Aquabacterium sp. OR-4: one gene and its partner. The protein of the gene in region 2 interacts with the protein of the main gene of each other region in a pairwise test. Links are inferred from orthologs where the notes say so. Each region holds a gene or a part of one and is shown on either strand. Other genes may lie near its edges.

Region 1 (5,094 bases), on a different replicon or contig from region 2:
CGGTGAACAGCAGCCGGCGCGACATCGGCACCACGCGCAGCAGGCTGCTGTTGCGGATCAGCCAGCCAAAGCCCACCACCGCCACGGCAAAGCTCAGCGGCGTGGGGTCGCCACCCAGCAGGCGCACGCCAAACAGCACATAGGCCACGTTGGTGGTCCAGGGCACGGCCATCATCAGCAAAAAGGCCAGCCACTGCGGCCGGTCTTCGGGCGCGCATTCCTGCACCGCGCGGCCGATCAGCACCGTGGCCCGCACCAGCCAGCCGTAGCCCCACACCGCGGCCAGCAGAAACAGCGGCCCGTAGGCATAGCGCATGCGCGGCAGGCCCATCACCGGCGGGCCCAGGTCGCTGGCCGGGCCGTAGAACGCGGCATGCCAGCCGTTGCTGTAGGCCGCAGCCGTCAGCGCGGCGATGGCCAGCACCGTGAGCAGCACCGCCATGCGGCGCGGCGGCTGCGTGTCGCTGCTGACATAGCGCTGCAGAAACAGCGACCACAGCACCGGCAGCGCCAGGATCACCGGCCAGCACAGCAGCGCCAGCGTGCTCTTGCAGCCGGGCGACACGGCGGCGTGTTCCACCGTGGTGCCGGCAATCCACAGCACCAGCACCACGTTGAGCCAGAAGAACGCGCGCTTGCCCGGAAAGTAGCGCTGCGCATCGGCCCAGCCGGCCACCGCGGCCAGGCCCGACACCACGGCCAGGCGCACCGGCAGGTCGGGGGCCACCTGCCAGGCCGTGGCCAGGCAGGCCGCGGGGTCGATCGCCGGCGTCATGCGCGCCGGCGCATCCGCCGGGCGGCGGGCCGCAGGCCGGGCTGGCGAAGGGGCGGGGACGGGCGTGGCATAGGGGGTGTGCGCCCCGCGGCGGGGGCGGCGCCGGCAGTATCGCGCAGCGGTGTTTCAATCGGTGTCTGCACCGACTGGAGCCTCGGCCATGCCCTCAACCGCCGCCTTGCCACGCGCCGCCGCCTGCCCAGGGCGCTCAGCGGCCCGGCCTTCCACGGCCAGGCCATGACCGGCCCGGCCATGAACGGCCCGGGCCTGCTGCAAACCCTGCGCCAGGGCCGCCAGGTGGTGCTGCACGTGGGCGAGCCCACGGCCGCGCCCAGTGGCCTGAGCGTGTGGCTGATCCATGGCGCCGGCGGCCGCGCCGCGCAGTGGCAGGGCATTGCACCGGCGCTGCAGGCCGCCGGCCACCGGGTCCTGGCGCTGGATGCGGTGGGCCATGGCGACAGCCCGGCGCCCCGGCGCTTTGCGCATTACGCCGGGCCCGAGCTGGTGGCCGATCTGCGCGAGCTGCTGGCCCGGCATGGCGGCGCGCGCAACCGGCTGGTGGCCCATTCCTACGGCTGCTCGCAGGTGCTGGCGCTGCTGTCGCAGGCCGGCGTGGCGCCGCTGCCGCCCATCGACCGCTTGCTGCTGCTGGCCCCGGCCGGCCCCGAGCGGCGGCGGCGCACGCCCTGGATCTTCTGGCTGCCGGTGCCGGTGCTGGAGTGGCTGCGCCCGCAGCTGTCGGCCGGCTTCCATGCCGCGGCCTGGGGCGACGCGGCCGACGCCGCCCTGGTGGCGCGCGAGACCGCGATCAGCGACCGCAACCCGCTGCATGTGATCAAGGCCTTGTTCCGCCAGCGCCTCGCGCTGGATGCGCCGGCCCTGCAGACGGTGCACTGGCCGGTGCAGATCCTGGCCGGCGCGCAGGACGGGCTGACCCCGGCCGCCGGCGCGCAGGCCCTGGCCGCCACGCTGCCCCGGGCCCGCATCGAGGTGCTGTTGCGCACGGGGCACCAGATCCTGCTCGAGCGGCCGCAGCAGGTGATCGACGCGATCCTCGGCCCGGCGGACTGAGCCTGCCGCCGGGCGCCCGGTTCATGCGCCCGCACGAGGCGCCCGGCTTATGCGCCCGGCGCCTAAGCTAACTGCCAAAAGGTGGTTGGCCCGCACCGGCCGGCCGCCCAGAATGCGGGCCTGCCCCATCCACCCCCGGCGGGTGGCTCATGTCTGCACCGCGCCCTGCCGCCACCGTCTGCCCGTGAACTTTCAGCAACTGCGCTCGGCGCGCGAGGCCGTGCGCCAGAACTTCAACCTCACCGCGGTGGCCGGTGTGCTGCACACCTCGCAACCGGGCGTCAGCCGGCAGATCCGCGAACTGGAAGACGAGCTGGGCATCGACCTGTTCGGCCGCGCCGGCAAGCGCCTGACCGGCCTCACCGAGCCCGGCAAGCTGGTGCTGCCGATCATCGAGCGCCTGCTGCTGGAGGCCGACAACCTCAGGCGCGCCGGCGACGAGTTTGCGCGCAGCAACGAAGGCGCGCTGACCATTGCCGCCACGCATTCGCAGGCGCGTTATGCGCTGCCGGCGGCGGTGCGCGACTTTCGCCAGCGTCGGCCCCTGGTGCAGCTGCACCTGCACCAGGGAACGCCGCAGCAGGTGGCACGCATGCTGATCGACGGCGAGGCCGACATCGGCATCGCCACCGAGGCCCTGGCCCAGTACGACGAGCTGCTGGCCCTGCCCTGCTACCGCTGGACGCACACCGTGGTGGTGCCGCCCGGCCACCCGCTGGCGCTGGAGGCAGCGGCCGGCCAGGGCCTCACGCTGCAGCGTCTGGCGCAGTTTCCGCTGGTCACCTACGAGTCGGGCTACACCGGCCGTGCGCACATCGACGAGGCCTTCGCCAAGGCCGGCCTCACGCCCGAGATCGTGCTGGTGGCCATGGACGCCGACGTGATCAAGACCTATGCCGAGCTGGGCCTGGGCGTGGGCATCGTCGCGGCCATCGCCTTCGACGAGGAGCGCGACCCGCACCTGCGCGCCATCGACGCCCGCCACCTGTTTGCCGCCAACATGACCCGCCTGGCCATCCGCCGCGGCGCCTGGTTGCGCCACTACGTGTTCGACTTCATCACCACCTTTGCGCCACCGCTGACCCAGCAGATGGTGCAGCGCGCCCTGGTGGCCGAGCCGGGCGAGGCCTTCGAGCTGTAGGCCGCCGCAGGCTGCATGCTGCAGCCGCTGCGGCGGCTTCTGATGGCGGCGCCTAGATGGCCGCCGCCGGGTCGTCCACCACCGCGCCATCGGCACCGGCCACGAAGCGCGTGACGCGCCGGGCCTTCAGCCAGGCCCGCTGGCCGGGGGCCAGGTTCAGGCTGTCGCGCAGGGCCTGCCAACGCGCGCGGGGCAGTTCCACATCGACATAGCTGCCGTCGTCGCGGCGAAACTCGAGCCGGGTCACCGGCCCCAGGGTCAGCACCTGCACCAGCTCGGCCGGACAGGCGGCGTGCTCGGCGGGGGGCGCGGTGGTGAGCTCGGCAGCGTCAGGCTGGCCCAGCACATCCAGCTCGTGCGGGCGCACATAGTGCACGTCGCCCTCGGCCGCGCCGGCGGCGCCGCCCGGGCCATGGCCGCTGTGGCCTACCCGGCCGTGGAACAGGTTCACGTCACCCAGAAACTGCAGCACAAAGGGCGTGGCCGGGCGGTCGTACACCTCGTCGGGGCTGCCCACCTGCTCGATGCGGCCCTCGTTCATCACCACGATGCGGTCGGCCACTTCCATGGCCTCGTCCTGGTCGTGGGTGACGAACACGCTGGTCACATGCATCTCGTCGTGCAGGCGGCGCAGCCAGCGGCGCAGCTCCTTGCGCACCTTGGCGTCCAGCGCGCCGAAGGGCTCATCGAGCAGCAGCACCTGGGGCTCGACCGCCAGCGCGCGGGCCAGCGCAATGCGCTGGCGCTGGCCGCCCGACAGCTGGTGCGGGTAGCGCTCGGCAATCCAGTCGAGCTGCACCAGCTTCAGCAGATCGGTGACCTTGGCGCGGATCTGCGCATCGCTCGGCCGCGTGCTCTTCGGCCGCACGCGCAGGCCGAAGGCCACGTTCTCGAAGATGTTCATCTGCGGGAACAGCGCGTAGTGCTGGAACACGAAGCCCACGTTGCGCTCGCGCACATCGGCGCCGGTGGTGTCGGCGCCGTGAAACAGCACCTGGCCGCTGTCGGGCACCTCCAGCCCGGCAATCATGCGCAGCAGCGTGGTCTTGCCCGAGCCCGAGGGGCCCAGCAGTGCCACCAGCTCGCCCGAGGCGATGCTGAGGTTGAGGTTGTCGCAGACCTTCAGGCGGCCGAACTGCTTGTTCAGCGCACGTACTTCGATGCTCATTCCAAAGGCTCCTTGGCCGCGCGCAACTGCTGCTCGAGCCGGCGCTCGACCCACAGCTTGAGCACCAGGGTCACCAGCGCCAGGCCGGCCAGCAAGCTGGCCACGGCAAAGGCCGCGGCGAACTGGTACTCGTTGTAGAGAATCTCGATGTGCAGCGGCAGGGTGTTGGTCTGGCCGCGGATGTGGCCCGAGACCACGCTGACCGCGCCGAACTCGCCGAACGCCCGTGCGTTGCACAGGATCACGCCATACAGCAGCGCCCACTTGATGTTGGGCAGCGTGACCCGGCGAAACACCTGCCAGCCGCTGGCGCCCAGCACCACGGCGGCTTCCTCCTGCTCACGGCCTTGCGCCTGCATCAGCGGGATCAGCTCGCGCGCCACGAACGGGAAGGTGATGAACACCGTGGCCAGCACGATGCCCGGCACCGCGAAGATCACCTTCAGGTCATGCGCCTGCAGCCAGGGGCCGAACCAGCCCTGCAGGCCGAACACCAGCACATACACCAGGCCGGCGATCACCGGGCTCACCGAGAACGGCAGGTCGATCAGCGTCAGCAGCAGGCTCTTGCCGCGGAACTCGAACTTGGCAATGCACCACGCGGCGGCCACGCCGAACACCAGGTTCAGCGGCACGCTGATCGCCGCGGCCACCAGCGTGAGCTTCAGGGCGCTGACGGCATCGGGCTCGCGAATGGCTTCCAGGTAGACCTCGACGCCCTTCTTGAACGCCTCGACGAACACCGCCACCAGCGGCACGAACAGAAAAAGGCTCAGAAAGGCCAGCGCCACGCCGATCAGCGTGAAGCGCAGCCAGGCCGGTTCTTTGGTGGCCACCTTGACAGGACCATGGGATGTCATCTTGGTTGCTCGCAAAGCACAGGTCGAAATCAAGCAGTCGCCGCGGAACCGGCTTCGCCGGGCCGCTGGCGGCGCCCCC
Region 2 (7,190 bases):
GTGCTGGTCAACGCCGGCTGGCTGGCGGTGTACGGCAAGGAAGCGCAGACCGACGACGACAAGGACACCACCCTGGTGCCGGTGCAGCCCGGCGAGACGGTGGCCAACGAGCACATCAGCGTCAACGCGCTGAAAACCCGGCCGCCGGCCCGCTACACCGAGGCCACGCTGCTCAGCGCCATGGAAGGCGCCGGCAAGACCATCGACGACGACGAGCTGCGCGAGGCCATGGCCGAGAAGGGCCTGGGCACGCCAGCCACGCGCGCGCAGACCATCGAAGGCCTGATCACCGAGAAGTACATGCTGCGCGAGGGCCGCGAGCTGATCCCCACGGCCAAGGCCTTCCAGCTGATGACCCTGCTGCGCGGCCTGGACGTGGAAGACCTCACCAAGCCCGAGCTCACCGGCGCCTGGGAGCACCAGCTGGCCGAGATGGAGCATGGCCGCCTGAGCCGCGAGAAGTTCATGGAGGGCATCGCCGCCATGGCCGAGCGCATCGTCAAGAAGGCCAAGGAGTACGACCGCGACACCATCCCGGGTGACTACGCCACCTTGAAGGCGCGGTGCCCCAACTGCGGCGGCGTGGTGAAAGAGAACTACCGCCGCTTCACCTGCACGGGGGCCGAGGGCTCGACCGGCGCCGGGCCGTCCCAAGCCGGTCGAACCCCCTCGGGGGGCGGGGCCGGTATTCCGGCACCTGGGGGCGCCGAATCAGAGGGTTGCGGGTTCAGCATCACCAAGATCCCGGCCAGCCGCAGCTTCGAGCTGGCCGAGGTGGAAACCTTCCTGACCGACAAGAAGGTGGGCCCGCTGGAGGGCTTCCGCTCCAAGGCCGGCTGGCCCTTCACCGCCGAGCTGAAGCTGGTGCGCGACGACGAGATCGCCAACTGGAAGCTCGAGTTCGACTTTGGCGACGATGCCAAGGCCGGCGAGGGCGAGGGCGAGGCGGTGGATTTCTCGGGCCAGGAATCGCTGGGCAACTGCCCCAAGTGCAAGGGCCATGTCTACGAGTACGGCAGCAACTACCTGTGCGAGCACGCGGTGGGCGCCAACGTGACCTGCGACTTCAAGACCGGCAAGATCATCCTCACCCAGCCGATCAGCCACGACGAGGTGGGCAAGCTGCTGCGCACCGGCAAGACCGCCCTGTTCGACGGCTTCGTCTCCAACCGCACCAAGCGCAAGTTCAAGGCCATGCTGGTGTGGGACGAGAAGGAGGGCAAGGTGGGCTTCGAGTTCGAGCCGCGTGGCGACAAGGGTGCCAAGGGCGCCCCCGCCGCCAAGAAGACCGCCGGCCGCAAGGTGGCCGCGAAGAAGGCCGCCTGACCCGTGACCTGGCCCTGCCTGCGCGCCGCCGGTGCGCAGGCCTGCGTGCTCGACATCAGCGTCTCGCCCAACGGCAGGCGCACGGCTGCCGAGGGCTGGCACGACGGTGCCTTGCGCGTGCGCCTGGCCGCGCCGCCGGTGGATGGCAAGGCCAATGCCGCGCTGCTGGCCTGGCTGGCGGAAGCCATCGGCTGCCCCAGGCGCGATGTGAGCCTGCTGCGCGGCGACACCGCGCGCCGCAAGCAGCTGCGCATCGAGCGGCCCGAGGCCGAGCTGGCTGCGTGGCTGGCGAAGCTGGGCTTGCCCAGGCCCGAATGACCCGCCCGCCGGCGCTGCGGTGATCCACACCGCCAGCGCCCCGGGCCGCGGCATCATCGGCGCTTCATGACGCATCTCATCGCCTACAAGCTCCTGTCCATCGTGCTGGCCGTGGCGCTCGGCTGGCTGGCCGGGCGCATGCGCTGGCTGGGCGAGCCGGCCGCGCGTGCGGGCGATGCCGATCCGGCGCGCATGCTGGGCAACGCGGCCTTCTACATCTTTGTGCCGGCGCTGCTGATGCGCACCACCGCGCGGCTGGATCTGGCGGCGCTGCCGCGCACCACGCTGCTGGCCTTCTTTGTGCCGGCCATCGCGGTGACGCTGGGGGTCTATGCGCTGGCGCGCTGGCAGGCCGCACGCCTGCCGGCCGCCGCCGGCAACCTGGACGAGGCCGAGCGCCGCGCCGCCATGCCGGCCGTGCGCGCCTTTGCGGTGGTGTTCGGCAACTCGGTGCAGGTGGGCATTCCGGTGGCCACGGCCCTGTTTGGCGAAACCGGGCTGGGCATCCACGTCACCCTGGTGAGCCTGCATGCGCTGGTGCTGCTGACCCTGCTGACCGTGCTGGTGGAGCTGGACCTGGCGCGCGCCCGCTCGGCGCACGAGGCCTCGGCCAGCCTGCTGCGCACGGTGCGCATCACGGTGCGCAATGCCGTGATCCACCCGGTGACGCTGCCGGTGCTGCTGGGCCTGGCCTGGAACCTGACCGGCTGGCCGCTGCCGGTGCTGGCCGACGAGGTGCTGCAGCTGCTGGGCACCGCGGTGGCGCCGCTGTGCCTGGTGCTGATCGGCCTGTCGCTGGCCTACACGCGCCTGCATGGCGCCCTGGGCACGGCGCTGGGCATCACGCTGGCCAAGCTGCTGCTGATGCCGGCCGTGGTGCTGGTGGTGGCGCACTGGGGCTTCGGCCTGGGCGGCGTGCCGCTGGCCGTGGTGACGATGATGGCCGCGCTGCCCACCGGCAGCAATGCGCTGATCTTTGCGCAGCGCTACCGCTCGCAGGAGGCCGAGGCCACCGCGGCCAGCGTGCTGTCGACGCTGGGCTTCGCGTTCACCGTGCCGCTGTGGCTGGCGGTGCTGGCCCGGCTGTGAGCGGCCGCGCCGCGCCGGGCTGAGCGGCCGCACAGGCTGAAACGCCGGCCGGCGGCCGGTGCCGGCGAGTTTGGGACAATCAGGGCATGAACCCGAACGAGCTTCCGGCCTACATGGCCCACGTGGGCGCGGCCGCCCGCGCCGCCGCCACCGCCATGGCCGCCGCCTCCACGGCGGCCAAGAACGCCGCGCTGCGCGCGCTGGCCACGGCGCTGCGCGAGGCCGGCCCGGCCCTGCAGGCCGAGAACGCCAAAGACCTGGCGGCGGCGCGTGCCGCCGGCCTGGCCGAGCCCATGGTCGACCGGCTGAAGCTCACGCCGGCCGTCATCGACACCGTGGCCGAAGGCTGCGAGCAGATTGCCGCCATGCCCGACCCGATCGGCGAGATCAGCGGCGTCAAGCGCCGGCCCAGCGGCATCAGCGTGGGCCAGATGCGGGTGCCGCTGGGCGTGTTCGGCATGATCTACGAGAGCCGGCCCAACGTCACCATCGAGGCCGCCAGCCTGGCCATCAAGAGCGGCAATGCCTGCATCCTGCGCGGCGGCAGCGAGGCCCTGCACAGCAACCTGGCGCTGTGGAAGCTGGTGCAGGCCGCCCTGGTGCAGGCCGGCCTGCCGGCCGACGCGGTGCAACTGATCGAGACCACCGACCGCGCCGCCGTGGGCCGCCTGATCGCCATGCCCGAGTACGTGGACGTGATCATCCCGCGCGGCGGCAAGGGCCTGATCGAGCGCATCAGCGCCGAGGCGCGCGTGCCGGTGATCAAGCACCTCGATGGCAACTGCCACACCTATGTGGATGCGCAGGTCGACCTCGATCTGGCGGTGAAGGTCACCGACAACGCCAAGACGCAGAAGGTCAGCCCCTGCAACGCCACCGAGGGCCTGCTGGTGCATGCCGATCAGGCGCAGGCCTTTCTGCCGCGCATCGGCGCGGTGTTTGCGGCCAAGGGCGTGGAGATGCGCTGCGATGCCGCGGCCAAGGCCATCCTGGCCGGCGTGCCCGGCGCGGTGGTGGTGGACGCCACCGAGGCCGACTGGGCCACCGAGTACCTCGACAAGATCATCAGCGTGAAGGTGGTGCACAGCCTCGATGAGGCCATCGCCCACATCAACCGCCACGGCAGCCACCACACCGATGCCATCCTGACCACCAACCACCCGAACGCGATGCGCTTTCTGCGCGAGGTCGATTCGGCCAGCGTGATGGTCAACGCCAGCACGCGCTTTGCCGACGGCTTCGAGTACGGCCTGGGCGCCGAGATCGGCATCAGCACCGACAAGTTCCACGCCCGCGGGCCGGTGGGGCTGGAAGGCCTCACGTCGATGAAGTGGGTGGTGCTGGGCCAGGGCGAGGTGAGGACATGACCCCCCCCGAAGCGCCTTCGGCGCCTCCCCCCAGGGGGCGCCACCCTTGGCCCGGCAGAGCCGGATCCGCGATGGCCGCTGGGCTGCTGGCGTGAGCGGCGGCCGCATGGATTCGCGCACTGCCCTGGTTCTGTTCTCCGGCGGCCAGGATTCCACCGCCTGCCTGGCCTGGGCGCTGGACCGTTACGCCCGCGTCGAGACCATCGGCTTCGACTACGGCCAGCGCCACCGCATCGAGCTCGATTGCCGCCAGGTGCTGCGCCGTGAACTGGCCGCGCAGTTTCCGCACTGGGCGCCGCGGCTCGGTGACGACCATCTGCTCGACCTGAGCCTGCTGGGCCAGATCAGCGACACCGCGCTGACCCGCGAGCGCGCCATCGCGCTGCAGGCCAATGGCCTGCCCAACACCTTCGTGCCCGGGCGCAACCTGCTGTTCCTGACCTTTGCCGCCACGCTGGCCTACCGGCGCGGCGCCAGCGTGCTGGTGGGCGGCATGTGCGAGACCGATTTTTCGGGCTACCCCGACTGCCGCGACAACACGCTCAAGGCCCAGCAGGTGGCCTTGTCGCTGGGCCTGGACACGCCGATGAGCATTGAGACGCCGCTGATGTGGCTGACCAAGGCGCAGACCTGGGCGCTGACCCAGGGCCTGGGCGGCGATGCGCTGAACGCGCTGATCGTCGAGCACACCCACACCTGCTACCTGGGCGAGCGCGGCGCGCTGCACGCCTGGGGCCATGGCTGCGGCCAGTGCCCGGCCTGCGCGCTGCGGGCCGCGGGCCATGCGCAGTGGCAGGCCGCCCGTTGATGGACGCCGCCCGCTGATGGACGCCGCCTGGATGCCCGCCGGCCTGCCCTGGGGCTGGATCTGCCTGCTGCTGGTGCTGGGCCTGTGGATGCTGGGGGCGCGCAACCGCATCGTGGCGCTGCGCGGTGCGGTCAGCGCGGCCTGGCAGCAGGTGGATGGCGTGGTCAAGGCGCGCCAGCAGCTCATCGGTGCGCTGCTCGACGCCGCGCTGCCGCGGCTTGATTCCGAGCGCGGCGCGGTCGATGCCGTGGTCGGCGCGCAGATCCAGGTGGCCACGGCCGCCGAGGTGCTGCGCAAGCGGCCCACGCGCGAGGAGCCCGCCGCGGTGCTGGCGCGCGCCGAGATCAGCCTGACCTCGGCCCTGGTGCGCCTGGTGGCGCTGGTTGAAACGCATGGCGAGCTGCGCTTCGACCCGCAGGTGCAGCCCTCGCTGCGCGCCCTGGGCGAACTGGCGCCGCGCCTGGCCTTTGCCCGCGAGAGCTTCAACGAGGCGGTGCTGCGCTACAACGCCGCGATCGACCAGTTTCCGACCCGCCTGCTCAACGGCGTGTTCCGCTTCGAGCGCGCCGGCACGCTGTAGCCGCGCAGCGATGGCGGCCCGCGCGCAGCGGGTCAGCGCTCGGTCATCACCGAGGCGGTGGCCACCAACTCGTCAAACAGGGCCAGCGAGGCCTGGCCCGACACGGCATACGGGTCGAGCTCGGGCTTGGGCGAGTACTTCAGCAGCAGGGCCGGGTTCAGCCGGGCCATGTTCACCAGGCCCATCGACCAGCCCGAGAAGCGCCGCTCGCTGATCTCTTCATAGTGCAGCAGCTCCACGTCGGTGTGGCGCGGGTCGCGGGCGATCTTCAGGTAGACGCGGTTGACGGCGGTGCGGCCGCCCTCCAGCGCCTGCATGAAGATGCCGCTGGCCGGGCAGTGGCACAGCAGGCCGGTGATGCCCTGCGCCGGGTTGTTGTCCTTGCACTGGCGCAGGATGCTGGCCATGGCCTCGGCATCGAGCGGGCTGGTGCTGCGGCTGGCGTACATCAGGCGAACGAGCATGTTCAGCGCTCCTGGCTTTTCTTGGGCAGCAGCGAGAGAAATTCGCGCCGCAGGTTGGGGTCCTTCAGGAAGGCGCCACGCATCACGCTGTTGACCATCGCGCTGTCGTTGTCCTTCACGCCGCGCCAGTGCATGCAGAAGTGGTCGGCCTCCATCACGATGGCCATGCCGTCGGGCTTGACCCGCTCCTGCAGCGCATCGGCCAGCATCACCACCGCCTCTTCCTGGATCTGCGGCCGGCTCATCACCCACTCGCACACCCGGGCGTACTTCGACAGGCCGATCAGGTTGCTGTGCTCGTTGGGCAGGATGCCGATCCACACCCGCCCGAGGATCGGGCACAGGTGGTGGCTGCAGGCCGAGCGCACGGTGATCGGGCCCACGATCATCAGCTCGTTCAGGCGCGAGAAGTTCGGAAACTCGGTCACCGAGGGCATCGGGTGGTAGCGGCCGCGGAACACTTCCTCGACAAACATCTTGGCCACGCGCTGGGCGGTGTCGTGGGTGTTGTGGTCGCTGGCGGTGTCGATCACCAGCGCCTGCAGCACCTTGTGCATCTCGCGCTGCACCTCGGCCTTCAGCTCGTCGAGCTCGCCATCGCGCACATGGGCCGAGATGTTGTCGTTGGCGTGGTAGCGGCAGCCGGCGTTCACCAGCCGCCAGCGGATGCGCTCCGAGGCCGGCATCCGCGCCAGTTCTTCCTCGCTCAGGGCCGGTCGGTGGGCCAAATCGGGTGCCGTCATGGTGGACAGGTGTCGGGTGGGCAGGCGCGCATTGTGGGCCGGCGCCCGATGGCCGCGTGGGCGTGTGGCTTCGCAAGCGGCCGTCGGGGCTTGCAGCCGGCTTAGACTCGCCGCCCATGTCTGCGCCTGCCCCACCCCTGTCGCGCCTGCTTGATGCCGTGGCCGATGCAGTGGCCGCGGTGCGCGCCGGGCGCTCGCTCAACGAGCCGCTGGCGGCCTGCCCGGCCGAGCTGCGCGCCGGCACCCAGGCGCTGGCCTTCCACACCCTGCGCCACCTGGGGGCGGCCCAGGTGCTGCGCACGGCGCTGGCACCCAAGGCGCCTCCGCCCAAGGTCGACGCGCTGCTGCTCACCGCGCTGGCCCTGCTGTGGCCGGGCGAGGCGCCGCTGCCCTATGCCGCGCACACGCTGGTGGATCAGGCGGTGGGCGCGGCGCGCAAGCGCACGCCGCAGGCGGCCGGCTTTGTCAACGCCGTGCTGCGGCGCTTTCTGCGCG

What was found. Proteins that work in one complex are often made in the same cells at the same time.
Region 1: the proteins of N4G63_RS02595 (region 2) and N4G63_RS23380 interact in binary tests that used the Escherichia coli proteins (3 or more experiments, as listed by UniProt). The link is inferred for Aquabacterium sp. OR-4 from one-to-one orthologs.

Annotation. Positions count from the first base shown.
Region 1 is NZ_JAOCQD020000003.1:302,668-307,761, forward strand. What follows is about bases 2,098-5,094. They hold N4G63_RS23380 (sulfate/molybdate ABC transporter ATP-binding protein), read right to left. Parts: upstream 4,156-5,094; coding sequence 3,040-4,155; downstream 2,098-3,039. Other genes in these bases: N4G63_RS23375 (CysB family HTH-type transcriptional regulator), read left to right, coding at 2,098-2,987; cysW (sulfate ABC transporter permease subunit CysW), read right to left, coding at 4,152-4,991. Outside these bases: N4G63_RS23365 (histidine kinase N-terminal 7TM domain-containing diguanylate cyclase), read right to left, coding at 1-775; N4G63_RS23370 (alpha/beta fold hydrolase), read left to right, coding at 1,013-1,846; more of N4G63_RS23375, read left to right, coding at 2,031-2,097. UniProt on the Escherichia coli protein: Part of the ABC transporter complex CysAWTP involved in sulfate/thiosulfate import. Responsible for energy coupling to the transport system.
Region 2 is NZ_JAOCQD020000001.1:638,742-645,931, forward strand. The notes cover bases 1,966-4,959. They hold N4G63_RS02595 (glutamate-5-semialdehyde dehydrogenase), read left to right. Parts: upstream 1,966-2,819; coding sequence 2,820-4,100; downstream 4,101-4,959. Other genes in these bases: N4G63_RS02590 (AEC family transporter), read left to right, coding at 1,966-2,733; queC (7-cyano-7-deazaguanine synthase QueC), read left to right, coding at 4,207-4,908; N4G63_RS02605 (LemA family protein), read left to right, coding at 4,925-4,959. Outside these bases: N4G63_RS02580 (DNA topoisomerase III), read left to right, coding at 1-1,326; N4G63_RS02585 (DUF167 domain-containing protein), read left to right, coding at 1,330-1,644; more of N4G63_RS02590, read left to right, coding at 1,711-1,965; more of N4G63_RS02605, read left to right, coding at 4,960-5,488; N4G63_RS02610 (BLUF domain-containing protein), read right to left, coding at 5,521-5,952; folE (GTP cyclohydrolase I), read right to left, coding at 5,955-6,695; 16S rRNA (cytosine(967)-C(5))-methyltransferase RsmB, read left to right, coding at 6,812-7,190. UniProt on the Escherichia coli protein: Catalyzes the NADPH-dependent reduction of L-glutamate 5-phosphate into L-glutamate 5-semialdehyde and phosphate. The product spontaneously undergoes cyclization to form 1-pyrroline-5-carboxylate.